DNA from 2 places in the Paenibacillus sp. P2(2022) genome. Region 2 is predicted to be linked to the other one. Evidence: riboswitches for the same ligand, from Rfam matches in the RefSeq annotation. Region 2 holds a riboswitch; the other holds the start of a gene.
The links. Region 2 has a riboswitch for thiamine pyrophosphate ahead of MMB75_RS05820 (thiamine phosphate synthase). Riboswitches for the same ligand answer to the same signal wherever they lie in the genome.

Region 1 (15,681 bases), on a different contig from region 2:
AACCCGGTCTGACCTTCCAGCTGAGACAGGTGGAAATCCTGCCGCTTCTCCTGTCCTTCATATTCATCATGGTAGACCAGTTGGTTGACCCCAAAGGTAGAGAACAGCCAGCCTAATCGCGAGCTTAGTCCGTTGTCCATAACATACTGTAGAAAATTCATATAGTATGTGATACCGGGATCATTGCCTTCATGATGAAAGATCGTATTTTTAGGAGAAGAGTATACCTGAAAATCCCCGGTCGCCTTCTCGGTTGCCGTTTTTCCTTTATTCCATTTGGGCGTCGCTACTCCGTTATAGCTTTGAATCATATTATCGGCAATCGGAAAATACAGTGCCTTGCTGTCAAAACGATCTGGGTCAGTCAGCTTTTCAGCCATTTGACTATAAGCCTTCGGCACTTGTACCGGCTTGTAGTACCCCTCAATGAACTGGGTACGCAAGGGAGCAAAATATACGCCCAGACACAAAACGACGATAACAACCGCCAGCTTTTTATACACACGCTGTAGCGGCGATGATCCAAACCATTCCATACATTGAATTATGCCAAAGGTCAGTAACACTCCGAAATTAAGGGAAAGCAGTCCAATAAATTTGTTAGGATCACGGAAAACCGAACCAATCACAGGGGTTTTCGTAACCAAAATAACAAACCACTTGGCAATGGACGGAAATGTCGTTCCAGTCGCTGCAACCATAAATAACAGCGTAAGGAGCGAGAAGATCAGAATGATCGGATTTTTATGTGAACGTGTCACCATCGCGTATCCGATCAATAGCAATAAGAATCCCCCACCTACATAAAACATCGCAGGCAGTGAGGAAAAGGAGAACATTGGCCACCAATAGCTCAGTAAATAACCCACATTATATAAACTGCTATTACGGCTGAACAGAGACAACGTATCCACGACGTTGATATTATGCTGAGACGCTTGAGCGTCCATCAACATGCTACCTACATACAGGGACAACCAGTAAAAACTAAGCAGTCCGAAAAACACACCAAAAATCATGCCTTTACGCAAAAAATTACTGTATAAGGGCTGTAAATAGGCGCGCCCGGCCTTACGATGAGTCCAGGTCAGTTTGAGCAGGAGCAGCATGGTGAACAATCCCAAATAAATCATCCCGAAGAAAAAATAATGAATGGCCGCAGCACTAACAGTGAATACTGCAGCCAGCAGGAACAGGTCAATCCAGTTCCGCTGATACAACTTATGGGGATGATAGTTTTTAATTTGTTGAATTTGAAACTTGGGGTCCACCGCACTGAAAAAGAATCGCAGCATTAACGGAAACAAACTATACCCACAGAGCAAATAAATATGCTGGATGCGAAAAATAACCCACGGATTCAGTGCGTAAAACAACGAACCAACCATGATGGCAAAAATACGGGTTTTCGTAAAACTTGGTGAATAATACACGCTGACCAGTCGCTTGGCAAAGGCATACATCGAAAATGCCGAGACAAATAACAAGCCTGTGATAAACGACTTGAGCAAGACCGGGCCGCTTTCGTCAAATAATAGTGAAAGTCCATAGAAGGGCAAGATGTACAGGATACGTGGAGCATTGAACAAGGTCGAGGTAGACCATCGTTCGTTCCATACCCCGGTTATTTCCTCCAGATACCGATGAGAGGTGGCTCCAAAGGCAATGTCACTGAATACGATTTGTCCTAATCCATAGATGGGGGCAAGATATGCCACAATCGCAGCCAGCATCAATAGGATTGCCGCCATATCGTAGCGGTAGCGAAATATCCACTTTTTCATGCTTGTCCCCCTCTCTTGAACCTCTTGTATCTGTTGGTTATCTTGGGCCTATCTATCTTCTCAAATGAACGATGGCCTGCAATCCCTGATCGGTGTTACGCAGCTTTAAGCGACCACCTATAGTCTTCAGATATGCATCCATGTGATACAGGCTGAACGTATGCTCCTGTGCGTTTTGGGAATAGTCCGGCTGGAAATAGCTCCAACGCATCTTGTCATCAATCCCGCCGCCTGTGTCTTCAATGATAATCATAATTTCAGCTTCTTCCAGCCGTGAGCTAACCTTAAGCATATGAGATTGCCGCTTGGACCGCAGACCCGTTCGGCCCCGTTCCTGATCCTCCAGTTGCTCTCCATCTTGGTTCATGGCCTGCACTGCATTTTCCAGCAGCCCCTGTATCGTTTTGTACAGCATGGGTGCTTGTGCTGCAATGGATGGAACTGGCTCTTGCCGCAAGATCACTTGAATGTGCTTCATATTCAGCGAACGGTTCGCCCATTTCAGCGATTCGGACAATACCTCATTCATATCGGTGAAGCTAATTCCGCTATTATCATGCATTTTCTCTTCCAGCTCATCACGCAAACTACGGACGCCTGTCAGTAATTCTCCTAGTGAGGATTCCTGTCTGAGACGACCCTGAATGAAATTTTCATTCAGCTCGCGGAAATACTCCAGTTCCTCATGAGATGCTCCTTTTCCCTGACTGGAAGACACTTCAAAGCGGTTGGCTAGATCTTGATAAAATCCCAACAGCTTTAAATCATCGCCGCCTGTGAGACGGCTAGTCTGTTCTTGTAGCTCTTGCAGCTGTTGCTCAATCGTCTGCATTAACGGCAAATAATACGTGTCCTGCTGTTGTCGCATATCTTCATCCCGCCGCTGGTCACGCACTTGATTGTTCACGATGGCATCTTTCACAATCCGTTTGCGGAACTGTATGAGCATGGCCCACAAAATAATGAGTATTAGAGCCATCACCATCCACAACTGTTTGCGAAAGGAGCTAATTCGCTGGGCAGTATCCTGACTGATATCCTTAACCGATATGTAAAGGGCCTCTTCCCCAATGCGGCTGAATCCTATTCCGTATTTCTCTCCACGATCTTCAACGATACCCGTATTGCCCTCCAGCAGCCTACGGGTTACACTCGTGATGTCCGTCCGGTTGATATCCGAAGTACTTCGGGAAGCTACGATCTTGAATTGACCGTTATAAAATAAAGTCTCATGCTGATTCACCGGCTTACTTTTAACAATTCCACTAAGCATTTCAGCGTCAACTGTACGCACCATAAAACCGCCCGTCTGCGCCCCTTGAATCCTGCACGCTATGTACTGGGCAGGCTGATGATCCTCAGTCACAAAAGAGCTGACCGCACAACCATTTTGCAGCCATTTAATCTGCTGGACCGCATTCCTCATCTCACGATTATCACGTCCGACCATCACATGATACTGTTCATCCAGCACATAAAAAGACCCGCTCTCACGCTTAAACCCCTCAGTATATTGACGTGTTCCCTGATTCAGCATCTCTCTGCCCAGACTGGACGACAGCTCTTTTAGCTCAGCTTGCCATGCGGCATAATGCTCCGTTATGCTGCCAGACAGTTCCTGTACCTCATCCTGGAGCTGCTCGTTCTGAATTTCCGCCAAGTGACCGCTGAATTGCCGCATGACGAACCATTGTAGCACAGCGGCCAAGAACACTGTCACACACAAAACCATCAGGTACAGGATCAGCTTTTGCCAACTTGGTTTCAACAAAGCCCATTGCTTCATGACCTGGCCCCTCCATTTTGTTCAAGACGGCTCAAAATCGCTTGCATCAGGCATTCCAGCTCGTAGCTGACCAGCGGTAGCCGTGCGCACAGCAACCGGGGAGTGCGGCGCTGGAGTGCGGCAAACCTCGCAGCGGTTTCCGTTGCCCCGTCTGTCAGCAGGATCAACTCGCATGTTTTGGCTATATATAGACGATCCAAATCTTCCTCGCTGTATGCTCGCAGATCAACAACGTAAATATCATGACGATCGTCCATATGCTGAAGTGCACTGGAGACGGCCAGAGTCACCCCTGTATGTCGCGCAGCATGATACTGGTGAAGAAGACGCATTCCTTTTTCCCAGAGCGCGTGTTCAACCGAATCAAATCGTTCACAAAAAAGACGCAACGCCCGTTCTGTACTGACATCTTTTAAAAATGCCAAAACGCTGATATTATACATGTAGTTCCTCATTTCTTACTTCCTGATTGGAGTTGCGCAGTTCTTATGACACCCCAAAACATTCTATTTGTTGACGACAGTCCTATGGTGCTGTCCCTGCTTGAACGGACATTGATGCAAGAAACATTCACCTTACATACCGCTCACACGCCTAAAGAAGCTCTGCAAGTGCTGGAAAAGTACCCGATTGATGTTGTCGTCTCCGATCTGCTTATGCCTGGTTTGGACGGAATTACGTTCCTTCGTATGATTAAGAAAGATTATCCACATATCGTACGCATCATTTTGTCTGGTCACCTGCATACGCAGTCCATTTTATCGGCCATTAATCAAGTCGGCGTGTTCCGTTTTTTGACGAAACCGCTGGAGCTGGATGATGATACGCTTAAAAAGATACTGTATGAGGCGCTTGATCAGGCTAGGCTCAATCGAAACAGCCTGTATGCAGACCAGAACGTGGCAACTGACTTGTCGATATTTATAAACAGCATTTTGAATGCTCCGTACCGACCGTATGTCCTGCTGAATGAACAAGATATCGTAACCGCCGTACATATTGCACTTGCTGAGCTGTATCCTGTCGGCTGCTCACTGCGTCATCCTGCTGGCGAAGGTATTCAGTTAACTCCGCATTCATTATATATACCGTATGAGGAGCCAGAATCTTCCGATCCCGACCTGTACTCGCTGGATACGCTGACCCTCGGTCATTCATCGTTACGCCTTATCCGCCTTAGCGAGATCGCCTGAGTGACGGGTGCCGCCCTTTAACACGGCGGCTACCCCAATCACAGTCAGGCAGGTGTACATCCACAACATCCCCCCCGTTAGCAGCGGATGGCGGATGTAGTTTTTCACATTCCCCCATGTATACAACACCGGACGGAAGAAGTACCAACGTTCCAGTGCCTTTCGCAATCCGCCCTCCTCAGATGACATCGTACGATCCATCACCGAGAAGTAGTAGGCTTTTTTACGTAATACATCCTGCAAATATACCTGTTTTTCATCATGATATACCCGTGTAAAAACCGCCCGGCGAATGACTCCGCCAGACTCTATATAGCGTAAGGTTGGCTGTATTTCTTCAAAAGCAATTTGCTCCGCATTAAATCCGCCTGTTGATTCGTAAGCGCTCATTCGCCAGAAGCGTGCAGCTTCAATGGAGCGTTTTCCCAAGGTCTCTCCTGCGTTGTTAATTACATTCCGCTCGAAAACCTTTACTTTGGAGAAAAAATTATTTGCTTCCGAATATGCCTCCTCTGGAATAACCAAGGCACCAATATCTTGATGATCGTCAAAAAAGTCGATGCTTTGCTGAATTAGATGTTCGGCTAAAATCATATCGGAATCCAATACAAATATGTATTCGGCACCCAAGCGCTTCGCTTCCTCAACCGCTTTGACTCTAGCAACTCCCCGCTCTCCATGAGGAAGCTCCAATACGGTAACGGGTACTGAGCTCCCTGCGGACAGCATACGAATCGTCTCAACCGTCCGATCACTGGAGCCATCATCGGCAATTACAATATGCAGATCCCTGTAATTTTGCCCCATACAGCTTCGCAAACAAGGCTCTATTGTACGTTCATTGTTGTACGTGGAGAAGAGAATGACCACTTTGTCCACTCTGTTCCGCCTCCTCTGTCCAATTCTCCATCAACTGCTCAAACGCGGCAGCTGTATGATCAAAATGAAATCTTAGCGCATATTGGTACGCTCGCTCACGGATGGCCATGTAATCTTCGCCACCCTCTGCCGCTCTTTCCATTTGTTCAGATAATCCTCGAATATCGCCGTGAAAGCATAAATATCCGCTTTTTCCGAAATCCGTCGCATCCACCAGACCGGGAGAATTGCTCACAATGCTGGGAGTTCCAACCGCTGCCGCTTCGGTAATCGTCAATCCCCAGCCTTCACGCAGGGAAGGGAATACGAGCGCATGGGCACGGCTCATCAGCTCCAGCTTATACTCTGCTGAAACAAATCCATAAAAGGTAATATCGGCTTGTGATTGTCCCTGTTCATCCGGTTCTCCGTATGTCAATCCATACCGTTCTATAATCGGCAATAATTGTTCTGTCACATAGGTTTTATCGGTTTTTCCGGCAATCCATAACATAGCCTGGGGGAACTTTTCCTTGAGCCGCCCAAAGGCTTCAACGACCAGATCAATGCCCTTATATTTAACAAAGCGTCCGGCATACATGAAGGTTGGGTTAGACTCCTTCGTCAAAAATTGTTCACGCGGCCAATGATCAAACTCAATGCCTTCCGGTAAAAGATGAACGCGATCTGGATGAAAGCCCAGCTTAAGCAGATCATACCGGGTAGACGGGGATACGGTGAGCGTCCGATCCTTCCGTGCCAGCTTAAGCATGAGGGGCTCCATATGAAATCCAATCATATTTAGCGGGAACCTGGCATTTTCATACCATATTTCCCTTGTTAGCTGATGTATGAAAAAAATTCGCTTGGATGCCTCCACCCAAAATCGGGTAAAGAACTGATGCGTATTCGCTTGATTAATTACATAGTCAATCTGCTGCCGATGACGACGGTAATAGCGCATCGCATAATAAATAACACTGTATATGTTTCCTTTTCGAATATACGTAATTCCGTCGATGACTTCATGCTCAGGCATCCCCTCAAATTGGGGTGAGAAATGAATGAACTGAAACCGGCCTTGCTGTGAGCGTTTCAGCATTTCATGGGTGAAAATTTCTGCTCCCCCGCTTTTCGGAGAACGAATGTCACGCCAGGAAAGCAATAGAACTACGGTCTTATCGTCCTGCTCTAGTATGGTATTCATGGGGTGATTCCTCCCCTTATCTTTATTTTGAACAAATACATATAGGCATCTATCACAAAGTAGAGAGACATAGCTCCGTACACAATGAACTCTGACAACAAAAAATCGATCGGGTCTGTGTGAGCCATATGAAAGGCTACTAATAAAGCTGCGGCTCCCGCCATCAGACTGAACATAAAGGTGCGTCTGCCCACTAATACGTGCACATGCACAAAAAATAGCACGATGGAAAAAAGCCAATACACCCAGCCTCCCCATGGAATATAGGCCTCAGCCGCCTGGTAAGAGGCTCCAAATAATATGGGAATAGAGGGTGGGAATATATAAGTTGTGCCCACATATACACACAGCGCGGCTACAGCCATTAATCCAGCATAGATTACAATTAACTTGCCCAAAGCCTGGCGGTCATGCCCCTGCGCACCGATCTTTGGAATAAAGGCAGCAATCAAGCTGTACGAAACGTAATAGACCAACTGGCTGTACTTCAGCGCAATGGCATAGCTGCTGGCCTGCTCAGGAAAATAATGCTGTACATACAACATGTCGATGGATATACAAAACAGAATGAATAAATTCGTCATAAGGCTGTCGGTGAAATCCTGACCTAGTGACTTCCATAACCCAGCAGGGATATGTTCTCCTCTATATGTCAATAGGGACAAGCCTTGGGCCGAAACGATCCAGCCGTGAAGCAACGACAGCAGCATTCCCCCACAGCTCGCTAATAGTAAGGCTTCCAGCCTTAACCCCAGGGCAGCCAGGACAAAAAACAGGCATAGCTTCCCTAATACCTCAATGTAATAGTTCACATTGAGCGCCAGCATGCGTTCCCTCCCCTGTAAATCTCCACGGCACGAACTCACCAGAATATGCAATCCGATCAAGGCATACAGCATGAACAGCGGGCCGGACTCAACGCCCAATAGCGAACGCAGCAACGGATGAAAGGAAAGTGAAATGATCATGGCAAGCAGAGTTAGCACTAGAGGTGCTTTTAGTAATAGAGAACCGAGCGGTAAGCTGCGTAGCAGAAGCTTCTGGTCAGCCTTGGATACCAGCTTGGCGGTTAACAGCTGGATGGATAAGCCCAATACGGACAACAGTGCAAAGAGGGCCAACAGCGCGTTCGCCTGACCATAGGCTTGTCCGGTAAGATACCAGCTCGCTGCAATGTGGAAGAAAAAATTGAATCCGTTAAGCAGCACATTAAAGAGGGGGAACATCAACGAACGCAATCGGTTGTTCACGTGGTTATCTCACCCGCCGATCCAGTCGCCAAATCTCAATGATAGAGCGCAAAAAACGAATGGAATCCTTCCAGACATGAATGTGCGAGCCATCTCGGTCAATGCATTTGACGGGTAGTTGCAGCACACGGAGCTGAAGTCGCTTGGCAATGAACATCATCTCCAGATCCAGCGCTAGTCCGAGTTGTTCCTTCAAATGTGGAAACATCCGCTTCACGGCAACCGAGCTCATCACTTTAAGACCCGTCTGGGAATCTACTACACCGGTTGGTAAAAAGGGGCGAGAGACGACCCGTTTGCCAAAGCTAACGATAGATCGCAATAAAGAACGATTCTCGGCGGTCATATCTTTGGTTCCAATCACAACATCATAGTAGCCCTGTTGAACAACATTGATCATTCTGGCAATATCCTCAATAAAAAAGGAATCGTCCGCGTCCACAAATACGTAGTAATCCGCACCGATGGTCCGCATTCCTTCCAGATACGTCCCTGCCTTGCGCGTATTGCGTCCCAATTCCCTTGTTTGAAGCAGTGGACTCAAGTTCTGGTTAATCCGGTTTACGGACAAGTCCGTTGCTGCCTCCAGCGCTTTAATCAAGGCATTCGTGCCATCGTGGCTACCATCATCAATGAGATAAATCGAACCCTCTATAATATGGCTGCGGATAAAGGCTTGCAGTCGCTCAGCAAAGGTTTTGACATGAACAAAACGTTTCTCTTCGTTATACACAGACAAGATGAATGCAACATGTTGGCTTTTAGTCGAATACTCGGGATAGAGCAAGCTTTGTATTTCAGAAAGTATTTCTTCGGTATCATTGGCTTGCCAAAATAGCAGACGCAATCGGCCTACTCCGATAATTTGCACCATATGCAGATCACTGAACGGAAAGGTTACATCCGTCACCAATAGCAATGGCATTTGTGGAAACTGGCTACGGATCTGATTAGCTTTCCGCACGGCTTGCCCCGGCTCCCTATAATCTATCAGGCAGCAACTTGCGCCCTCGTAGACTGAAGCTTCCTCCGTGTCCTCGCACTGTATATATTGGTAAAAACAAATCACATTGGGATAATCAATAGCCCTGTTATTATCGCTAAAAATGGCTATAGGTCCCTGCACACAAACCTCTCCTTTTCCTCCGAATAGTTCTATTTTGTTGAAAAAGAATTAAAAATGTTTGCTTAGTAAGATTAAATTAATGTCCAAATACTTCATATTTTCTTAACAAAATAGCTCACATCCCTTGATATATAAGCATTCAAGAGAAGAAAAACTATTTTTCATATTTGATAAAAACAGAGCATTTAGACCTGATTCATCAGGACTACTACTATACGAATTACAAGGTGAATCCGAAAACAAAATTAGTTCTATGGGATTAATAAAAAGATACACATATGGTCATTTTGTCATAGATTGATAGGCGAATAAAACCAATTCGTACGTCCATACTATGGACAACATGTCATTTTCCATCATGAATAATTATTAAAATATAGGGAAAGAAGGTATTTTTATGGAAGCATTTCATGTCAATCGTGATGGGTCATTATCTACTCCCTTACGAGGAAAGGACGTGCTAGCAAACCCTCTTTTGAACAAAGGGGTGGCATTTACAGAAGAAGAACGCAAAGAACTGGGCTTGGAAGGAATTCTTCCTCCCACTGTCCTTTCATTGGAAAAACAGAGCGTTCGGGCATATCAGCAATTCCTGGCACAACCCACCATGCTGCGTAAAAATGCTTCACTTAACGACCTTCATAACCGGAATGTCGTGCTTTACTATCGGCTGCTAACCGACCATTTGAGTGAAATGCTGCCCGTAGTCTACACACCGACTGTAGGAACCGCCATTCAAGAATACAGCCATGAGTACAACCGCCCTGGGGGCGTATATTTATCAATAGATCATCCGAACGGTATCGGACAGGCGTTCTATAATTCCGGATTGCGTAGTGAGGATGTTGACCTGATCGTGGTCACGGATTCAGAAAGTATTTTGGGAATTGGTGACTGGGGGGTCGGGGGAATTAACATTGCTATTGGCAAACTTGCTGTATATACAGCTGCGGCAGGTATTCATCCCGGGCGGGTGCTGCCCATTGTACTGGATGTGGGCACGAATAATGAAAAGCTGCTGAATGATCCGCTATACATCGGAAACCGTCATAAACGAGTTCGCGGAGAAGCCTATCATCAATTTATTGATACCTTTATCAGCAAAACGTTAACACAATTCCCGAAAGCGCTTTTGCATTGGGAGGATGTGGGCAGCGTGAACGCACGCCACATTATAGGGAAATACGGTCAAAACATTCTCACCTTCAATGATGACATCCAGGGCACAGGAGCAGTCACATTAGCTGCGATTGTTTCGGCGGTAGGTGTCACCAAAACTCCGCTACGTGAACAAAAAATACTTGTCTTTGGTCCGGGGGCAGCAGGAATCGGCAACGCCGACCAAATACGAGGAGCTATGATCGAGGACGGGCTTCCTGAAGAAGATTCATTCAAGTCATTTTGGGCCTTTGATTATCGCGGATTATTAACGGACGATATGGAAGATGTACTCGATTATCAGAAACCATATGTGCGTAAAAAGGAAGAAATCAGCTCATGGTCCCGATCGGAAGACGGCAAAATACCGTTGCTGGAGGTCATCCGTCAGGTAAAACCTACAATCTTAATTGGGACTTCCGGTGTAGCGGGTGCCTTTTCTGAAGAGATTATCAAGGAAATGGCAAAGCATGTGGAACGCCCGATCATTATGCCCATGTCCAATCCTACCAATCTGGCTGAAGCGGTACCCGAGGATTTGATACGATGGACTGATGGCAAAGCATTGATTGCTACGGGAAGTCCCTTTGAGCCCGTCACCTATAACGGTACGAAATTTGAAATTGGTCAGGCGAACAATGCCTTTGTTTTCCCGGGACTGGGTCTAGGCGCAATTGTGGTCAAGGCCAAACGAATCACTCCTTCCATGTTTACCGCAGCAGCTGATGCCGTTGCCAACGCCGTAGATTCGAATGAACTTGGCGGCGCACTGCTGCCCCATATTCGAAAATTACGTGATGTTTCGTTTGCGGTTGCGGTTGCGGTAGCAAAGGCCGCAATTCAGGATCAGGTAGCTCAGGCACACCTTCCAAATATTGAGCAAGCCATTCGGGATGCAATGTGGAAACCGGAATATGTGAGGGTCAAAGCCGTGGAAAGTGTAATCCAACACCCTCACTAATCCTTCACTAGGCATAAGCAGTTTGACATAACATAGGAACGAATGTACAGTATTAGTCAAAAGAATAGGAAAGTCCACTAGGGGAGCCATTATGGCTGAGACAAGAATGAATCTTGGACCCTTTGAACCTGATCTAGTTCGTACTAGCGTAGGAAAGTGGAGCCTTCTATATAGGGTTTCAGGCGTTTTTGCGCATTGAACCTATGTTGAAGCCGCTCCAGTTTTCGGGGCGGCTTTTTGGCATTGTTCCGAGAATTGTATCTTACGGGACTTCTTATTCTCCATTTTTGTTGGAGGTGGGGAAATGAGTTTTTCGCAAGAGCTCCGTCAGCAGGCGGATGGCATTTTTCAAGCCATTTATGAGCATCCCTTTGTGAGAGGTATTGCTGAAGGAAATTTAACAAGGGAACAGCTGATTCACTATGTAAAACAAGACTTTGAATATTTGAACGCCTACATGCGGATTTACGGCATCGCAATCTCCAAAAGCACGAGCCGGGAGGATATGGCTGTATTTAACGAACAGATCTCTTTTATTCTCAACAGCGAGGTTCATCCGCATCAAAATTTTTGTGCTATCGCAGGTGTCACCTATGAAGAGATGCAGGGATATCCACTCGCTCCGTCCGCTCATCATTATATCCGCCATATGCTGACCGTCGCACATGAGGGTAGTCTTGGGGAAATCATGGCCGTGCTGCTACCATGTCCATGGACATATCTTGAAATTGGACGCAGGCTAATGGATGAGGTAAGACCAGACGAGTCTCATCCGTTCTATGAGTGGATTTGCTTCTATGGCAACCAAATTGAAGATGTAACCTTCAAATATCGAGAGCGTGTGGATGCTTGGGCGAAAGTCGCCACGGCTGCCGAGCGAGAGCGGATGATTGAGCATTTTATGCTAAGCTGCCAGCTGGAATATATGTTCTGGGATATGGCTTATAAGCAGGAACAATGGCCCGTCCAGATGCGCGCTACGGTCTTGGAATAATCAGTATAGATGAGAGAGGATAAACATGATGAATATATGGGAACAAAGTTATTCGGCGCTCCTGACAAAGGTACAAAACAGCAACCCCCTCGTTCATAATATAACCAATGTGGTGGTCACCAACTTTACAGCCAACGGCCTATATGCACTAGGGGCTTCCCCGGTGATGGCTTATGCACCCGAGGAAGTAGCAGATATGGCCAAAATAGCGGGCGCCGTCGTGTTAAATATCGGTACGCTAAACCGTGAGCTGGTGGATGCCATGATCCTTGCTGGACAATCGGCGAATGCTCACGGTGTTCCAGTTCTGTTAGATCCGGTCGGTGCAGGAGCGACTAGCTTTAGAACCGAGTCAGCACTACGAATTCTAAACGAGGTTAACATCTCACTAGTACGAGGCAATGCAGCCGAAGTCGCTCATCTGATCGGAGAAGCCCGAGAAATTAAAGGGGTAGATGCAGGCGACAGTGCTGACAGCAGTAATGTCGATCTGGCAGTTCGGGCTGCGCAAACGCTCCATACCATGGTTGTCATCACTGGAAAAGAGGACGTCATCACGGATGGGGTTGAAGTACGATTGATTAGTGGCGGAGACGCGCTGCTTACGAAGGTAACCGGAACAGGCTGCCTGCTGACCTCTGTGTTGGGTGCCTTTGCAGCAATTGAACCCAACCTGCTGCTCGCAGGCACAGCAGGTTTGGCATTTTACGGTGCAGCAGCTTCTCGAGCCGCAGCGCATACCGCAAAGCTGGGGCCGGGCAGCTTCCAGATTGCCTTTCTCGACGAGCTTGCCAAACTACATACTGGTTCGCTAGAGGGGCATGTCACGATCCGTGAAGCTGGAACAACTACAACAGGTGGTGCGCGATGAGAGACGTGCATGTACCGAGAGCGCTGACGATTGCCGGTTCAGACAGTGGCGGCGGGGCTGGAATTCAAGCCGATCTCAAAACCTTTCAGGAGCTTGGCGTATACGGCATGTCAGCTATTACGGCCATAACGGTACAAAATACTTTGGGAGTTCACGGTGTATATCCGCTGCCACAGGAAGCAACAGCGCAACAGATCGAAGCTGTAGGATCAGATCTTGGAGTCGACGCCCTAAAGACTGGCATGCTGTTTGATGCAGGCATCATCCGCCTGGTAGCCGAGCAGATCCGAAAGTTCGGCTGGGAAAAGGTTGTCGTCGATCCTGTAATGATTGCCAAAGGGGGCGCAAAGCTGCTGCAACCAGAAGCGGTGCAAGCTTTGAACGACGACCTGCTCCCCTTGGCCCTGGTCGTCACACCAAATATCCCGGAAGCGGAGGCCTTAACCGGGATAAGCATTCGTACGATGGAAGGACGCCGTGAAGCTGCGAGACATATTAGCAGCCGGGGTCCCAAATTCGTTGTGATCAAGGGCGGCCACGATGAGGAGAGCGAAAACAGCGGTCAGGTCATTGACCTGCTCTTTGACGGAACAACCTTCACAGAGCTGGGCGGCAAGCGGGTGCGAACTGTCCACACACACGGAACAGGATGTACGTTCTCAGCAGCGATTACCGCTGAATTAGGGAAAGACGTGTCTGTACCAGAAGCTATTTTGAATGGAAGAGCCTTCATTCAGGCGGCGATTGAAGATACGTTGTATCTGGGCCAGGGACACGGTCCAACCAATCATTGGGCCTACCGCCGTCGTCAGGAGATACTCCAATGAGCGGTCGAATATTACCTGAGATCATGCGCCGGCATTTACAGATGTATCTGGTTGTTGGAAGCGTGAACTGCCTCGCGGAACCAAATCGGGTCGTGCAGGAGGCTCTTGCTGGCGGCACAACCATGATCCAGTTCCGGGAAAAGGGCCGTAGCGCGTTAACAGGGGTTCCTATGTTTGAACTTGCGCGTCAGCTACAAGATCTGTGCCACCACGCTGGTATCCCCTTTATCGTCAATGACGATGTGGAGCTGGCTCTTGAGCTCAACGCCGACGGTGTTCACATCGGTCAGGACGATGAATCGGCTGTTTCTGTGCGTACGCGGATCGGAAACCGAATCCTTGGCGTCTCCGCCCATACGATTGAGGAAGCACGTCGAGCCATTCTGCAAGGTGCGGACTATCTCGGCGTCGGACCCATCTATCCCACCATCTCAAAGGATGATGCTCATGCGGTGCAGGGTCCAGCCATTTTACATGAGATGCGCAAAGCGGGAATTGATCTGCCCATCGTCGGGATCGGTGGCATTACGATAGACCGTGTGGAGGAAGTGGTAGGTGCGGGTGCCGATGGTGTAGCGGTGATTTCGGCTGTGACGCAGGCAAAACAGATTCGAGCTGCTGCAGAGGAACTAAAGAAAAAGGTAGTGCTAAGCATCAAACATCCGGGGATGTCCCAAAAGCTATAAAATGCTATGTCCCTTCCTTTACCCCATTATGTCACTTTTATTGTTTACGCAAGAGCCTCATTTCCACTAATAAAGTAGAAATGAGGCTCTGTGTTGTCATAAAATTAATCTTTTACAGCTTGATTTCTTGTGTTCTTTTTCTCAGCAATAAGTAATCCTAGCAAAATGTACCCCCTGTACAATATCCCCATGAACAGAACAATACCAACGATTGAAACAAGAATAAGTAGAATATTCGCTACAAATAAAATAATTGCCATAGTCAAAATATCACATCCCCCAAATGATACTGATTTTTAAGCGTTCCTATCCCCAGTGCACTTGAGCTCGTTGAATACCTGATTAACTATAAATATATGTCAATCGTCTTTTCTAATATTCGTATAGCATTCGAGAACAATTAGAAAACGATATTTAATTATATTGGTTTTTGGTTCCCCACTCACATAACCCTTCCAAAACAGGCAATAGTGTTTCCGCTTTTTCTGTGAGACTGTACTCGACTTTAGGCGGAACTTGAGGATACTCTTTCCGGTTCACCAATCCATCCGCTTCCAATTCCTTTAGCTGTGAACTCAATGTTTTGTATGTAATAGCTCCGATTTGTCTTTTCAGATCATTAAAGCGAACCACTTGGTTTTCGGCCAGAAGATAAATAATAACCATTTTCCATTTACCACCAATGACTGACACTGTATAACCAAAAGGTGTATCTTCAATATTTTTAACTTTACCTTTAAATTCAGCCATACTCATATTCACACTATCCTTTCGGGTAGTACCTATCAAATTAGTGCGTACTACGTTTTTATTTGCGTTCAGTTTATACTAACCGTAATTTGAAGTAAAGGAGAGAAAATATGACTAAAACAATACGCCTGTTAATGCCGCAATGGCAAGGAGGAAACAATCCTAACTACTCTTTTGGAGCTGAACTGCTGGCTTGGCTAGCCCCAGACAATGATCAACCCCTTATTCAT
Region 2 (15,681 bases):
TTTTGTCCTCTATCTACTTTAACCCTTAAATGCCTGATGTACACATCTACTACGTTCGTATCAGCGATATAATCATGTTTCCAAACATCCTTTAAAATTTGCTGCCTGCTGCAAACTTGGTTAAGATGTATTGCCAGATGTAGCAAAAGATCGAATTCTTTCGGAGTTAATTCCAGTTTTCGCTCCCCTCTGCTCACCATTCTGCTTGCAGTGTCTATATGTATATCCCCCGCTTCGATTGCCCTTTTCACATCACGTTCAACACCAAAAATTCGTAATAAATTAGCCACTCTAGCCTGAAGAACTCTAGGATAAAAGGGCACTACCATTACATCATGAGCTCCTTGTTCAAAGCAGGAAACCATATGTGCCTCTTCATCTGATGAAATCATTGCAAGTATCGGGACATGAGGATGGTTCTGCTGCAAAATGCGAATCAAGCCTTGAGTGCCCGCCTGTTCATCTTTAATGTTTAGGAGTAGCAAACTCACAGGATGCTGAGCTATATAAGAGCGTACATCCGACGTATTACGAACATGAACCACCTGATAACCTGCCTGCTCCAATGGACGAACGAATACAGCGGGCGCTTCATTTTCATCCACAAGTACAATTAACGGGCTCATCTTTTTCACCCACCTGGTTTGGACATCGCATTACATATTGGATACGAACAACAAGTTTGTTATAAGCCATTAAACATATTTGTATTAGTGTAACAAAAAAGCAGAAAATCATTCTCTGAAGAATGGCTTTCTGCTTTAAGGTTTATGGTTTTTAGCCCAAATAACGATGATATAGACTTCTTGCTTTGGCCACGTCCTTTGTCCCATGGATCAGCGCTCTGCCATCTGCAAAAACCACCAAGCGATGCTCTCCCACACTAAAGGAAACCAGATACGAATTCCACTCTACGTTTCCCTCGCCTAATGCTGCAAATCTATCTGCTATCTCTGCGAGATTCAGATATATCCGGTTGGCAGGTCTTATTTGAACGGTATCCCTACCGCACAAAACATCTGTTTTCTGCCGATGAGCGGTCGATAAATAGGGATACGTCGGTTGGCTACCGCAAGAAGGACAATTCGACTTTTTGAGACGATCCACTGCTATTGCTACATATTCATTTTTCCACAAATCAAACGAAAGCAATTTTCCTCTCAAGTCCTCGGGATATCCACCAAGAAGTTTGAAAGCTTCTGTAGTCTGATTAGCGGTGACCATTTGTACTGCCTGCGGAATAATGCCGGCTGTATCACATGTTTCTCCTCCAAACGGTACAGTTCCCATCAGACAGTGTAGACAAGGTGTTTGACCCGGTAAAAAAGTGTAAGTTACACCGTAGCTACCCACACATCCTCCATAAATCCAAGGAATATGATGCTTGAGAGCCATGTCGTTCATAAGAAGCCGAGTATCGAAGTTATCGGTTGCATCCATCATGAGATCCACCCCCTGGATCAACTCTTCCAGCTCTTCTACCCCAACATCCAAAACATGTGCATGGATGACTGTTTGCGAATTAATATCCTTTAATCTTCGCTGGGCCGCTATTGCTTTGGGACACCTTTGCGCTGCATCACTTTCCTGAAAAAGCTGCTGGCGCTGCAAATTGCTCCATTCCACATAATCCCGGTCTACGAGACTTACCGTACCTACGCCTCCACGAACTAGCGTTTCTGCAATGCCTGTACCCAGCGCTCCAACACCTATGATTAGTACGTGAGAAGAAGCAAGCCGACGTTGGCCTGCAGGCCCAAAGGGTGCAAACCTTTCCTGTCTGGAATAACGATCAATTTGTGGTGTTCCAGCACCGGATTTTTCAGATATCCTCATCCTTGAACCATGCCTTCTGTTGGGCTGCTCGCTGAAGCATATCGTTTTACAGGTATCATCCCTGCCTCAAAACCATATCTGCCTGCACGCACAGCCAGCTTCATGGCCTCAGCCATTTTCACAGGGTTCTTCGCTCCCGCCACAGCTGTATTTAGCAGAACACCATCTGCTCCCAACTGCATCGCCATTGCTGCGTCACCAGGTGAGCGAATACCTGCATCGACGATAACCGGAACTTCTGCTTGCTCAATAATTAACTCTAATGAAAACGGATTGAGCAAACCATGTCCTGTACCAATCGGTGAGGCACCAGGCATAATGGCATGTACTCCAAGCTCTTGCAGCCTCTTTGCTAGTATCACATCATCCGATATGTAGGGCAGTACGACAAAGCCTTCCTCTAGCAGTTTTTCACTAGCCTTCAACGTTTCAAAAGGGTCAGGCAACAGCGTTTTGCTATCCCCAATGACTTCCACCTTAATCATGTCGCACAAGCCAGAGGCTTTTGCCAACTTGGCAATACGGATTGCCTCTTCTGCTGTTGTTGCTCCTGCTGTGTTGGGAAGAAGTGTATACCGGCTCAAATCTAGCGTATCAAGAAAATGTTGCTTATCCCGTTCCTCCAAATTCAGTCTGCGCACAGCGAACGTTAATATTTCCGTCTCAGCAGCCTCTACAGCCTGGGATTGGATATTCAGATCCGAAAATTTCCCTGTTCCCAGCAACAGCCTTGAGGTAAAAGATGCTTTTCCAATGGTTAACATGATCAACCGCCTCCTACAAAATGTACGATTTCTAGGCAATCTCCATCCTTAAGTACCGTCTCATGATGATCTTCACGGGTCAATATATGCCGATTCAGCTCTACCACTACGGTTTTCACCTTTAAATCAAGTTCATGCAGCAATTGATCCACATGAGTGATTCGATTAGAAATGGTCATGTTCTGTCCGTTAATGATCAGCTTCATAAGCTTTCCTCCTTGAGGAGTTCAGAAGAAAATTTGCTTATTCCAAGTCCAGCCGCATCAGCCCCTTTAAGCATAGCTGCCATCGCTCGCCCAGTCGCATCACTAAGCAAGACACCGTTACGATAATGCCCGACTGCAGCATAGACGCCCTCTACTCCAGGAACAGGGCCAATGAAAGGACGCTCCGCAGCTGCCTGTGGACGTAAGCCCGCCCAAGCACGTATAAAAGAAGCTTCTTGTACACGCGGCAACCAGGCAGATGCACGTGCTAACAGTCCTTTTAAGCCTCCTACGGTCACCTCTTTGTCATATTGATGTGGAAGACTCGTAGCCCCAATCCAAAGCTCGTTATTCTGTTTAGGCACGAGGTAAACATCGTCGGCATAAATGGTATAATCCAACGGATGGTCCTTCAAGGAGACTGCTACCACTTCACCCTTGACTGGATAAAGAGGATAATCAAATCCAATTTGTACTAGCAATTTCAAGCTGTCCAAGCCTGCGGCAATCACGACCTGATCGCAGGAAAAAAATCCACTATCCGTTCGCACACCGCAAACTCGGCCGTCCTGTATGATCAGTTCCTCGGCATGAGTTCCAGACCATATTGTTGCTCCCAGCACCGCAGCTGCCCCTGCATAAGCACGGCAAAGCTGAACAGGGGCCACTTGTGTCTCCTTTGATCGGTATATAGCCCCAATTACTTGATCTGCCAAGCCCGGAATCCGTCGAGCCAATTCCCTGGCATCCCACCAAATAGGGCTATCATCCTCTCGGATATTCGCAGCATTCCAGCGCCTTTGGCCCTCTGTTTCTGAACGAAAAGGGGTCACAAAACCTTCGGTACGAAAATTCACTGAAATACCCGATAAACGCTCCAAATCACAGACAAGGTCAGGGAATGCATCTCGACTTGCGCGAGCAAATCGTGCCAGCTCAAGGTCTGAGAACTCTTCACTTTCCGCTGCCAGCATTCCCGCCGCTGCTCCTGATGCTCCCTCACCGGGGATACATCGTTCCAGCATAATTGTACTTCGTCCCTCCTTAGCCACATGATAAGCAATGGCACTGCCGATCACACCCCCGCCTATGACCAAGCATTCTGCGTGTCCTATTGCTTTTTTCTCTGTATGTGTCTTTGACATATGTTCCGTGTCTCCTCTCCGGTGAGCATTCTGCTTTCCCTTCGTCTCGTTTTCTTGCTACAGGTCGTGAACTACAAGATCTACCATTCGCCTATATTCCATCGCTGCTGCAACGGGTGACTCTGCTTCCCATATACCAGACATCACCGCAATTCCGCTTGCTCCGGCATGATAGAGCTCTGGAACATGATGAGGTTGTATGCCTCCCAACGCTATCACCGGAATGGCCGACAATCTGCAAATGCGTTCAAGCTGTGCTACACCCCGCGGTACAAGACCGGCCTTACAATAGGTCTCATATACATGACCAAATAGTACATAGTCTGCTCCCCCCTGCTCAGCGGTCTGCACCTCCTCCAAGGAATGTACAGACACTCCACAGCGTGTACCCACTGGAAGCAGACTTTTCGCATCCATCACAGATAACCCATTAGCAGGTAGCTGGACAGCTCTTGCCAAGGTAAGTAAAGCTACGTCCATACGGTCATTTACTACAATTTGCTGCAAAGGAACTTCCTGCTCGATCATGCTACGAGTCAAAGAAAGCAAAGCAGAGGCACCCTTCTGTTTCGAACGTGCGTGTACATAATGAATATAAGGACAAATAGCGGCAGCCACTTTGGGTACATCCACACAGGAGACACTTTCCATCGTAATTACGTGTAATTCGATCTCATTTTCACCTCACTTGGACTAAAAAATATAAAATAATCGTATAAGCTGAACTATATTGTTGCAGCTCCCTATTGGGTAATATCATACGGAGCCAGCCACATGTAACAGCAATAATGAAAGGAGATCATTTGTAAATCCGTCTACGGAAGCTCGAACAAATGAAGATGAACGAAACGCAAAAAGCCACTTCCCAGAGGAAGTGGCTTGACAAACGTTCAAAATCGAACGGACTATTATATCCGTAAACGTATATCGTTCCCTGTGCAAACAAAAGTAAAGAGCTACTACCTTGTTTGTACAGTACTCACTTCCCTACGCTGGCATAACCCAGATCAGGTACAAAGGGTCCGAAATCCATTTATTTCGTCTCAGCCGCATGGGCGGCTCCCCTAGTGTAACTATTTTATTGTATCAGCTAAAGATAGCTTAGCATATTTTCCTAATTCTGCAAACCCCACCTTGTGTTAAATCTGTCAGAACTGGATTTTAGTTAACTTTACTAGACCACTCTTCTACATTCCACGTTTTGGTTACCCAATCCTCGTAAAAGTCCGGTTCGTGGGATACAAGCAATACGGTCCCTTTGTATTCCTTCAAAGCGCGTTTGAGTTCATCCTTTGCTTTGACATCCAAGTGGTTGGTAGGCTCATCAAACAGTACCCAGTTGCTCTCACGCATTAACAGTTTACAAAGGCGGACTTTAGCCTGTTCTCCACCACTAAGCGCAGACAAAGGCCGGGTGATATGCTCATTCTTCAAACCACAGCGCGCCAAATGCGCTCGTACTTCATGCTGATTCAAATGCGGAAATTCATTCCATACATCGTCAATCGGTGTAATTTTCTCCGCCTTTACTTCCTGTTCAAAATAAGCAGGCTGCAAGAAATCCCCTTGATAGGTTTTTCCGCTGATTGGAGGTATTTTCCCGAGAATGGTTTTGAGCAACGTAGACTTACCAACACCATTGCAGCCAACAATTGCGATCTTTTCGCCACGTTCGATCGTCATGGACATTTTAGGCAAAAGGGCATGAGTGTAGCCAATTTCAAAATCAATACCCTCAAAAACCGTTTTCCCGCTCGCACGGGCTTCTTTGAACTGAAAGGTTGGCTTTACAGCTTCTTCAGGCTTATCAATACGTTCGATCCGATCAAGCTGCTTTTCACGGCTTTTTGCACGGCCTGATGTAGATGCGCGCGCTTTATTGCGCTGAATAAAATCTTCCTGTTTCTTAATATATTCCTGCTGCTTCTCATATGCATCAATATGCTGTGCTTTGTTCAGATCCGCCATTTCAAGAAACTTTTCATAGTTAGCTGAATAGCGGGTCATCTTAGCAAATTCAAGATGGTAGATTACATTAACGACTTGGTTCATAAATTCAGTATCATGTGAGATGAGGATAAAAGCATAGGGATAATCCTTCAAATATCGCGTAAGCCATTCAATATGCTCCACATCCAAATAGTTGGTAGGCTCATCCAGCAGCAATACATTTGGCTTTTCCAACAGCAACTTAGCAAGAAGCACCTTTGTCCGTTGCCCACCACTAAGTGCTGCTACATCCCGATCCAGTCCGATGGCAGAGAGACCTAATCCATTCGCCATTTCTTCAACCTTCACATCAATGAGGTAAAAATCCCCCATATCCAATTGCTCTTGAATTTCTCCCATCTGTTCCAGCAAAACTTCCAACTCTTCGGGAGAAGCCTCTCCCATTTTGTCTGTAATTTGCATCATTTCCTTTTCTAGTTCCAACAAAGGAAGAAAAGCGTCTTTTAATACATCACGTACTGTTTTGCCCGGCGTCAGCTTGGTGTGCTGATCCAGATAGCCATAACGTACACGTGGAGTCCATTCCACTTTGCCTTCATCTTTAAGCAATTTTCCAGTCAGAATGTTCATGAGTGTCGATTTACCAACACCATTAGCTCCTACCAATCCTACACGTTCCCCCGCAAGTAATCGAAAGGAAACATTTTTAAATAATGCACGGTCCCCAAAGTTGTGGGATACATTTTCTACAGTCAATAAACTCATAAGCTGTTTTTGGCTCCTTATTGTCATCGGCACTGCCGAGTGTTCTTATTTCATCAATCTTTCGTTTCTTTCAAAGCCTTATTGTAGCACATTCGGCACCCTTATCGGAACATTGAAAACAGCGAATTTTAAGGTTTTCAGATGGATAGGCCTAAAAAAAGAAAGCCAGCTGATGTTAGTCAAGGGTTCCACCAACATTTTAATGAAAATATACGCTAAGGACATGGCTTATTTTTTTGCCCTCCTTGCCCTTATTAAAACGGATTTGAAAGTAGTAGAAATCGACATCGGCCAACTTGATATTGGTCAACTCGCTTCCCAAAAGTCGGTAAATAGCAACGTATTCACAATCAATATGTCTTGAAGGTTTTTCGCTTGCTAAATCATATCGAAGTAGCGCTTAATCTCCTCTTCGGTAGGTACATAAGGAGTTTCTTTGCTTCTTTTGGCAATTTAAGCTTCAAGCTTAGTTCTAAAATGTTGGAACAGCGTTGAAGTTAGTATACATAAGCTTACAATTCCAAATAATGAATACCTTAATAATTGATAAGTTCTAATAACAATTAAAAAACAGAACTCTATGTAGACAGTCCTCATGAGTATCGAAGGAATAATAAAATGGAGAAAATGTAATTATCCCGGCCTGGGTTCCGGACCGGGAAGAAATAAAATATAATTGGATTTATTTATCTTTCAGCAGACATGGCAATTTCTTTTGATTCATGAACTGTTCCAAATGGATGCTCAGGCGGTGCATAGATAACGTATATCTTAAGGGGCATATTTCCTGTATTAATTACATTGTGCCATTTTCCAGCAGGTATCATAATTGCATAGCCATCATAGGCCATCACTTGAAAATCTAATTGGTCTTTCCTATCCCCCATTTGAACAAGTCCCTGACCTTCTTCAATACGTATGAATTGATCAGTTGTTGGATGAGCTTCTAAACCGATATCATCGCCAACATTAATACTCATCAGAGTCACTTGTAAATGTTTTCCTGTCCATATAGCGGTACGATAATTTTTGTTTTGTTTTGCAGCCTGGTCAATATTCACTACAAATGGACTTTGTCCATAATCTCTTAATATTGTCTTTTCATAGAGATTACTGTCGTTATTATACCAATTGTAGTATTGAGGATCATAACTCCTATAATTGTAATTACAGCTGTTATACATAGGAATATGCCATGGAAAGTGATGGCATGATTTCTGGTACATACTCATTCTCCTTTATTTGATTTAGTGTTTACTTATCATATGCGGCTGCCTATATAAAGGACTAAAAAACCTTCAACAATAGGCAAAAGCCTAATTGATGCCAAGACAAAAATATTCACAAGCGTTTTCGTCCTTCACTTCAAAAGACGTTATTACTTAAAGTTACATTTAATACCATATAATTCCAATTTGTATCATCTTCTTTGGAACTCCCCCGGTAAGTCGAGTATTAAATTCCATTTATTTGACTCACTCTTTAAAAAAGCAGTGACCATAAAGGCAAAAGACTAGGCTGGCACTGCTTCTATGGTGCTATCGGCTTGGCTTGGAGATTCGTCTATTTCTCTGCCCATTTCAAAACAAAGTTCTTCCCGACTAACGTCAGATTAAACTCCTATTAAAACAGGCCAACCTTTTGGTTGACCTAATAATACGAAACCCACCCCGGAGGGTGATTATTTTAAGCTGTTATGATATTGGTACTCAAAATAACCAGCAGCTGCCGCAGATTTTTCATCCGTAAAACGCTCAGTCGCTTGAAAAGGGGTTGGATATGAATCTCTATAAAAATATTTCATTCCAGTACCCGGTTCTATGCCACCAATAATAGATTGCTTTCGGACGACTCTTCCACCACCAAACCCATAGTTATTGTAATACCTGTCTCCAACTGGAATACCTTGGATAAACGCGATCATACCCACATCATCTATTGTGTTATACCACTCCTCTTGTGAAATGAGTGGTAGGGTGAACGTATAGGAAATGCCATTCCGTGCTGCTTTTTCGTTATGGACATTAATCAGTCGAGCCATATCTTCCTGAATGGTGCGAACAATGGTGGAACGGCGTATTTGCTCAAAGGTTAATGAATTGTTCAGTAACGAAATGGGGGTCTGACCCTCAAGCTCTTTTTGAAACCCCTCCACCCATCTGTGATTCTGCGCATCATAGGCATGTAGATAATTATCCAGGGTGAATCCCACACTATTGCCTGCGGAATCAACATAGGCATAAGGCTTTTTTTCGCTCCACTTGGGGCCTATAACCGCTTGTCCATACGCATCTTTATAGGATGATGAAGCGAACGTATAATAACCATCATAATCCAGTATCACAATAGCTGGTATGTAATTCAATAACGCACGTTGTGCTGCTGTATCCCCATCAATGTCCATATTAAGGAAGAAAGTGTGCAAGAACGTGGCCAGCGCTTCTTCTTTATCTACACGAAAAAACTTATCTGATCCGTATCCGGCCTCGCGTTCCTGACGTTCATTCTGTGAGAGCACAACACCTGCATCCTGAACTGCGGTACGGAGAGCAGACGTATATTTCATTTCTAGCTGCTGTACTTCACGCTGATTCTGCACTCGTAAATCACTAACCACACCAAAGGGCAAAAAGAGTAGGATAAATATAACTGCAAAATCAGTAATCTTCATTCAAAACCATGCCCCCGTAAGAAGCTGAAACTGCCGGCTTATCGTTATCTATTCCACCCAGAAGCCATGATTTGTATAAATCCGCAGGAGTCCGATTCGTATTATATAATCGTACTGTAAAATAATCACCGGCCATCAAGGTATACCGACGTATCTGTTCCGACTTGGGCTGCGAATGATCAGGAAACAGTACAGGTAAGATTTGCGGGTTATAGTAACTATCGTATACAACTTCATAATTACCCAGAAAACTGTCTGGCTTCGCCGCATCTGCATAATTCGGTACATATTTTTTGTGCATATGCTCCAAATCAACTTCGTACGTATTGCCTGTCAGCTCCAGATCACGTATAAAATCGTTATACATCGTCGGTGTAATGTAACCTTTGGTTCTTACCATATCAACAAAATGTACAGTCGAATGATATGTATTTAACCCGGATATATCATCCTGCCGTTCAGCAGCTTGAGCTGCGGGTACGATGTACAAAAGTAATACAGCTAGCAGTGCTCCCAACAGCTTAGATATTGTTTGAACCACTTCAGTCCTCCCCCAATTTCCCCCCAATTTCTCAAAACGTACAGATGTTATGTCTCCATTCCCATTACGCTGTGAGTACATGGCATATATAGAGGAAGCATCCAAGGTAGATACATCAGGCTCAAACGGTTCAGAATATACATCGTACTCTGAACCGTCAACTTGAACCGAAATCCCCTCCTGCAAGTTCAAGCGAATGGTCTGAATGACTTGAGTCCCTTTAATCCGTTGCGGTGTCTCCACCCCTATAGTACGGGAGATCCGTCCCTCAGATTGCTCCTCCTGCTGCGACCTTAATTCCAGTGCGCTATCCAGTTGACTGGACAAGTTTGCTGCTGCTGCACATGCGGTTACAAATAGAATAACTGACACACCAAGCCGCAGCATACTTGAAGCGTGATCAGACATACTCACGACTCCCTTATAACTATTATTCTTGCTGTACTACTTAAGACTGGGTAAACAACAACCCACGTACCACGTTAGATTTGTCTTTAACGATTTCAGCCTTGAATTTACCACTTGGATTTACATATTCATTCTCCTTTTCATTCAGTGTATTCGCGATTTTTCCTGTCTTATCACTGCCGCCATTCACAGCGCCATACTGCTCACTGTCTGGACTAATGTTCAGAGCATTTCCGTACCACTGTCCTGACATGTTTTTTCCAGTTTTAATCTGAATACCAAACTGGTCCTTTCCCTGAAACTTCCGCAGCGCATTGGTTACCTGTGAGCCGCTAATCGTTGTGCCGTCGTATACCGTAAAAGAGGCTTGAGACAATTCGGTCTGGATATCGGCGAAATTGTTTTGTGCCGTTTTAGTGGCTTCCTGAGCTGAGATAAACAGTATAACTACAATCGTGATTAGTGCGATGGTCAAAAAAATCCCAGCGGCTACCTTTAATGCCGTTGATGCATTATTCATCTTTTTCTCTCCTCAACTTGTAATATTGGTTAAGCATTATTGAACTTACTTACTGAATTTTTTGTATTTGCTCATAATAGCTATCCATTTGAACAAAGCTCATTCCAATCAGTGGAATTACCAAATATAAAAAGATAAGACCATACATTGGGGCAAAACCAATCATCCTCCCCCAGATCGCCTTGCTGTCTATTATTTTTTCATACTCCTGTTTTCTTTGTTCAAAATAGTAGGACATATGGGATTCCAAATCATCAAATGCCTCTCTAATGGTAATTTTACCCAAAGATAAATGGAGCTTGTCCACCAGACGTTGAAATTCCGGCAAAGGTGCTTCTTCTTTCAACAAATCGAGAGCTGCCTCTGGCCCATGTTCATAATGAAGCAGACATTTTTGCAGAGGTCTTTTGAAGATTACTGAAAATCTATTCAGCCACTCCAATATTTCCTCGACAGACATTCGTTCCATAACCCGTAAAATGGAAATAACCGTTTGAAACTGATAGACCTCATGCTTCATGTCCAAATGACGCATTTTCCGTTGCAAATATAATAAAAGTATGGGCATTTGGTAGGCTACATACCCAGCAATCATACTAATCAGTACTTCCCACCACTTTATATATTCTTCATTCCAATCTTTCAGCTTTTGGAGGATTCGATGAGTATTCCTGGATAGCTGCTCTGGAGTAGCTGTGCCATTAGCATAATGTTCTAAAGCAGCGTACGTTCGCTCGTATGTGCTGTCCGCTTTCATGTTCAACATTTGCATGATTTTGCGGTCAATCTCACTCTGCTTCAAAGCTTCCTTTTCCTCTGTCGGACTTAAACGTCCAAACATTTGCCCCGATTGTACTGGCGCGTGAAGGATATGCCTTTTTTCAGCTCCATGTAAAACAAATATAGTACTAATACTAAGCACTAATCCTAAGATAAAAAGAGCAATTCTGCGTATGTAGAGCCACTCGAGCTTTACCTCCGCACCACTTTCCTTTAAGAGTCGGGTTATCTGGAAATAAGATGACATATGCTGCCGAGGAATTAGAGATTCCACCATATTACGAATGATGGGCATACGATATAACCTCTGCTCCCACACCCTCCGCCCTTTACCCGCACGATATCCTGTCTCGTCGGACTGTTGCAGTTTCTGTAACAGAAAGTAGGATAGGATGATAACAATGTAAACGGTCAATTTTGTGATATAACCCAATTTCCCCTGATAAAACTCATCCATGGATGGAAAGCTGGATCTCGCCCATCCCTCGATTGGGGTAGTAAAGAAAACAGGGGCCAGAGCGATCACGTTTAAACTTTTTAGCAGGTAGTCCAGTTTATTTCTCCTCAGCAACTCCAACTGGATTTCGCGTGCAAGACTGCTTAGCCCCTTTAAATAAATGGAACCACCATCCTCAACCCGATCACCAAACTCCATGACCATATACGAGATACCAGCAAAGGCTTTTAAAAACCGATTTGGAGCTGATTCATAATATCTTTCGAGGGCCCCGTGGGGATCAGCATCTGTCAGCGCCTCATGGATGAGCCGTGCATGTCTTCCAGCCTCTGCCTCTGCTAAATCGGCTGCTTCGGATATGGCTTCTTCCACCATACCGTGCTGATGATAGTGATGACGTACATTGGCGAACAATTCGATCATTTGCCCAAGTAGCCTTTTTTCCATTTGGCTAGTGGTCACGTCTATAATAAGGCTGTTGATTACCACTCCGCATAAAATGGCCAATACAGCAAACTCTATTCCTGGTTTCATCATCAACAGCACAACGCCGCTGCAAGCAAAAGCCCCCCAAATGAACAGTATCATCTTCATGGTCTGCAGACGAAGCTTATACTCATCGTATGCATGCTGACCAGCTAGTCGCTTACGAACACTTGTGATGTATCCAGCTGTGATAGGGACCCTCATACACAACGTATACAATTTATGCATTAAAGTTTGAAGTTCCCGTTGAAGTACCGCTTTTCCCTTTCGTGCTTCCTGTACAGAATAAATTTTACCTCTGCGAACTGCATAGCTCTTATGCTTATGCAACCCATACAAAGCTGTATATAGAACTGCAAATCCCCCACCTGATATAAGAAAAACCCACAATAAAATTTCTTTAAGACTCATAGTCTTCCTCCCAATAGCGGGTCAAAAAACTGCGGAAATCTGCCGCATCGTTTGCATTCATCTGCTCACACATTTCTTCTACACTTTTAGCTGTTAAGGGCTCCATTGGTATATAGCTTCCATTTCGATATTCCATAACATGGCGGTAGCTATAGCTCGATGAAGCATTGGGACCTACATTCGTATGCTCTGGGTTACGCGGTACACATTCTGTGATCCGTTCGATATAACGCCGCCCTTGCGCATCACGCTTGAGATGAACATCAAAGTTAATGACATGCACTACCTGTTCTTCAGCAATACCTTCATGCTGAAATACTCCTGTTTTGAGCAGTGAATTACGAAGTGAAAATACAAGATCACGAAATGTTTTAGCATGGTGAGTAAAAATAGTGAACAAACTAGCAACCTGCGACATTTGAATCATCCAAGCAGCTACTTCATCACTCGCTACTTCGCCTAGAATATTAACGGTTCCATCTGTTTTTTTCTGCAAGTCAAGACCTTGTTGCCCTGAAATATGATCTGTTTCTCGAAAAGTAAGAATATTACGGCGACTGTAAATGCTGCGTAGATGCAGTTCAAAGGCCATTTCCTGAACGCGAAGCGTATACGAAGCGTAAATATGCTTGACCATCGCCATTAACAATGTTGTCTTACCTGAACCCTGCGCACCTGTAATTGCAGTAATCCGACTGCCTTTCATTAGATATGATAGTAGCTGGATTGGAACATCAGCGTTTTGTCCCCTAATTAACTGTTCGAGCGAAGCGCTTTGAATATCAAATTTACGAACAAAGAAAGCCCATGATTCAGAGAAAGGCGGCCGTACTACTACTACCCGTGATCCATCCTTCATTTCATTGACCTTATAACCATTCGCTTCAGAAAGCTGTCCTGGGTAATTGTATTTGTAAATATTTTGACATACCCTTTTAAGCTCACGTTCCGATCCAAAGGAGAGGAATGAAAGGTGGATAGTTTTACCTTTGTAGAAAATCCATACACTCTCATATCCATTCATTATGGGCGCAGAGGTTTGTTCAAATGCATACCTATCTGAAGGCCACTGTGGTGATGAAGAAATACTCCCTTCCGGCACACCACTTACACCCCCACTTACACCATCGATCCTCTGGTCACGAATATCATCAATGACAGAAAAGCCTTTGTAATGTTGATAAATCCGCTGCACAATAATATCCACTTTCTCCATAAAGGAAAGGGGACGGTATTCACAGTCATAGATATAGCGGATATCCTCTGTCGTTACGAAATAGCTTCCATCCTCTTCACCTTGCTGTGAATACCTCATTTCGGCTAAGTCATAAGTATCCAGCAAACGTGATAGTGCATCCGCGCCAAATTTCTGCTGATATTGGTAAAAAATAATTTCGAATTGATCTTGTGTGCTAAACAACTCAGGTCTGGAGAATGGCATAACAGTATCGGCGATTTTCTCGTTCAATCCGTAACCGTTAATCAGAAGCTCACTCATCAGATTTTTAACAAAACGTTTATCTCCACTGCTGCCATTGGCACAGTCCTTTAACGCCCTTCGTAGTTCTGCCCTTTGATGGATACGCCGCCTATATTCCTCTTCATGTAATCCGGCATCCGCCATCTGGCTATGACTTAGTTCATGAAGCGCATTTTTGATATACTCTATCAATGTTTCGAATGTGGCATCTTCGCTCTTTGGTTCTACCCGAAGAGCTGAATGTTGCGAGTGAAGATTTCCTCGATATTTAAAAATAATCAGTACGATGCACAGTAGCACAATGCAGGTAATAATTAATCCGTTGATCATATGAGCGGACAGCATTAAGCGCCCCTCTCCAAAGCCTTGAGCCGAAGATCGGACTCTGCCGCCTCCAGAATAGCTTTGCTAATCTGCCGTATGCTCTGCGCCCATCCTACAGACATAAAAGGCTTACGTTGCTGCTCTTTTCCACTTCGCACCTCGCGTTGCACATGACCAATCACATCCCTGCGGTTCCATGCATCCATAAAGTCGGTGCTGTAAGGGACTGTAAGCAAAGTACCCTTGTAGCCATATCTCCTGCGGATATTCGCTTCATTCGCTTGTGAATGCACATCATATTTTCCAAGGACAACTATTATGGGTAATGACGAATATGTGGATAATGGAGACACAGATTCAAAATAAGCGTCCAACTCACGCATATTCTGAGTGAGCGAAAGAACGGCTAGTTTGGCACGTGCACATGCTTCATGCTGTACAGCCCCCCAGCCTACTCCACTCCCTGCATCAATCAGCGTTAAATCATAATATTGATTTGCTGTATCAATTACCACTTTTACAAGATCAGGGGAAAGTAGCGGCGGTGCAGCTCCAAAACCAGAGGTTCCCTCAAGTACATCCAGAGTGTGTTCTAGTACAGGTGTCGTATAGTTACGAATATTTTCTCTAGACAGCGTCCCTCTCAGAACTAAACGTGAAACAGCATCCCAGCCCCCTTCCTGAATCTGTAGACTTGGATCGTCCATGCCATACTCCTGTATAGGAAATCCTGATTCAATACCGGTATGCCTACGGCCCAAATGAGTCAACAAAAGTCTTCCTCTATATAAATTACCTATGGTAATTGCTATTGCTGCCGCTAATGAGCTACTTCCACTCGCTCCCTTAGTGGGGCTCCAAAACAAAATGGTGCTCATGCTCTCCTCCTTTCCGCACGCTTTAGCGCACGACGACTTTCTTTTATCTCCCAACTCAT

Region 1: it holds a riboswitch for thiamine pyrophosphate, as region 2 does, so the genes downstream of both, tenA (thiaminase II) here and MMB75_RS05820 (thiamine phosphate synthase) in region 2, are expected to answer to the same signal.

The regions. Positions count from the first base shown of each region.
Region 1 covers NZ_JAKWFI010000005.1:269,004-284,684, reverse strand. The annotation lists gene MMB75_RS18310 (hypothetical protein) at 1-1,784, opposite strand, end outside; gene MMB75_RS18305 (ATP-binding protein) at 1,837-3,570, opposite strand; gene MMB75_RS18300 (hypothetical protein) at 3,567-4,013, opposite strand; gene MMB75_RS18295 (response regulator) at 4,059-4,763, shown strand; gene MMB75_RS18290 (glycosyltransferase family 2 protein) at 4,731-5,642, opposite strand; gene MMB75_RS18285 (glycosyltransferase family 4 protein) at 5,602-6,828, opposite strand; gene MMB75_RS18280 (polysaccharide biosynthesis protein) at 6,825-8,078, opposite strand; gene MMB75_RS18275 (glycosyltransferase) at 8,083-9,204, opposite strand; gene MMB75_RS18270 (NAD-dependent malic enzyme) at 9,602-11,323, shown strand; TPP riboswitch at 11,393-11,495, shown strand; gene tenA (thiaminase II) at 11,628-12,317, shown strand; gene thiM (hydroxyethylthiazole kinase) at 12,343-13,188, shown strand; gene thiD (bifunctional hydroxymethylpyrimidine kinase/phosphomethylpyrimidine kinase) at 13,185-14,015, shown strand; gene thiE (thiamine phosphate synthase) at 14,012-14,701, shown strand; gene MMB75_RS18245 (winged helix-turn-helix transcriptional regulator) at 15,116-15,457, opposite strand; gene MMB75_RS18240 (arginase family protein) at 15,562-15,681, shown strand, end outside.
Region 2 covers NZ_JAKWFI010000001.1:1,267,397-1,283,077, reverse strand. The annotation lists gene MMB75_RS05845 (response regulator transcription factor) at 1-626, opposite strand, end outside; gene MMB75_RS05840 (ThiF family adenylyltransferase) at 778-1,836, opposite strand; gene MMB75_RS05835 (thiazole synthase) at 1,833-2,600, opposite strand; gene thiS (sulfur carrier protein ThiS) at 2,603-2,806, opposite strand; gene thiO (glycine oxidase ThiO) at 2,803-3,951, opposite strand; gene MMB75_RS05820 (thiamine phosphate synthase) at 4,009-4,602, opposite strand; TPP riboswitch at 4,919-5,027, opposite strand; gene MMB75_RS05815 (ABC-F family ATP-binding cassette domain-containing protein) at 5,113-6,666, opposite strand; gene MMB75_RS05810 (hypothetical protein) at 6,839-7,030, shown strand; gene MMB75_RS05805 (cupin domain-containing protein) at 7,353-7,892, opposite strand; gene MMB75_RS05800 (hypothetical protein) at 8,348-9,337, opposite strand; gene MMB75_RS05795 (hypothetical protein) at 9,324-9,878, opposite strand; gene MMB75_RS05790 (hypothetical protein) at 10,327-10,806, opposite strand; gene MMB75_RS05785 (hypothetical protein) at 10,856-12,940, opposite strand; gene MMB75_RS05780 (ATPase, T2SS/T4P/T4SS family) at 12,930-14,765, opposite strand; gene MMB75_RS05775 (hypothetical protein) at 14,765-15,622, opposite strand; gene MMB75_RS05770 (hypothetical protein) at 15,619-15,681, opposite strand, start outside.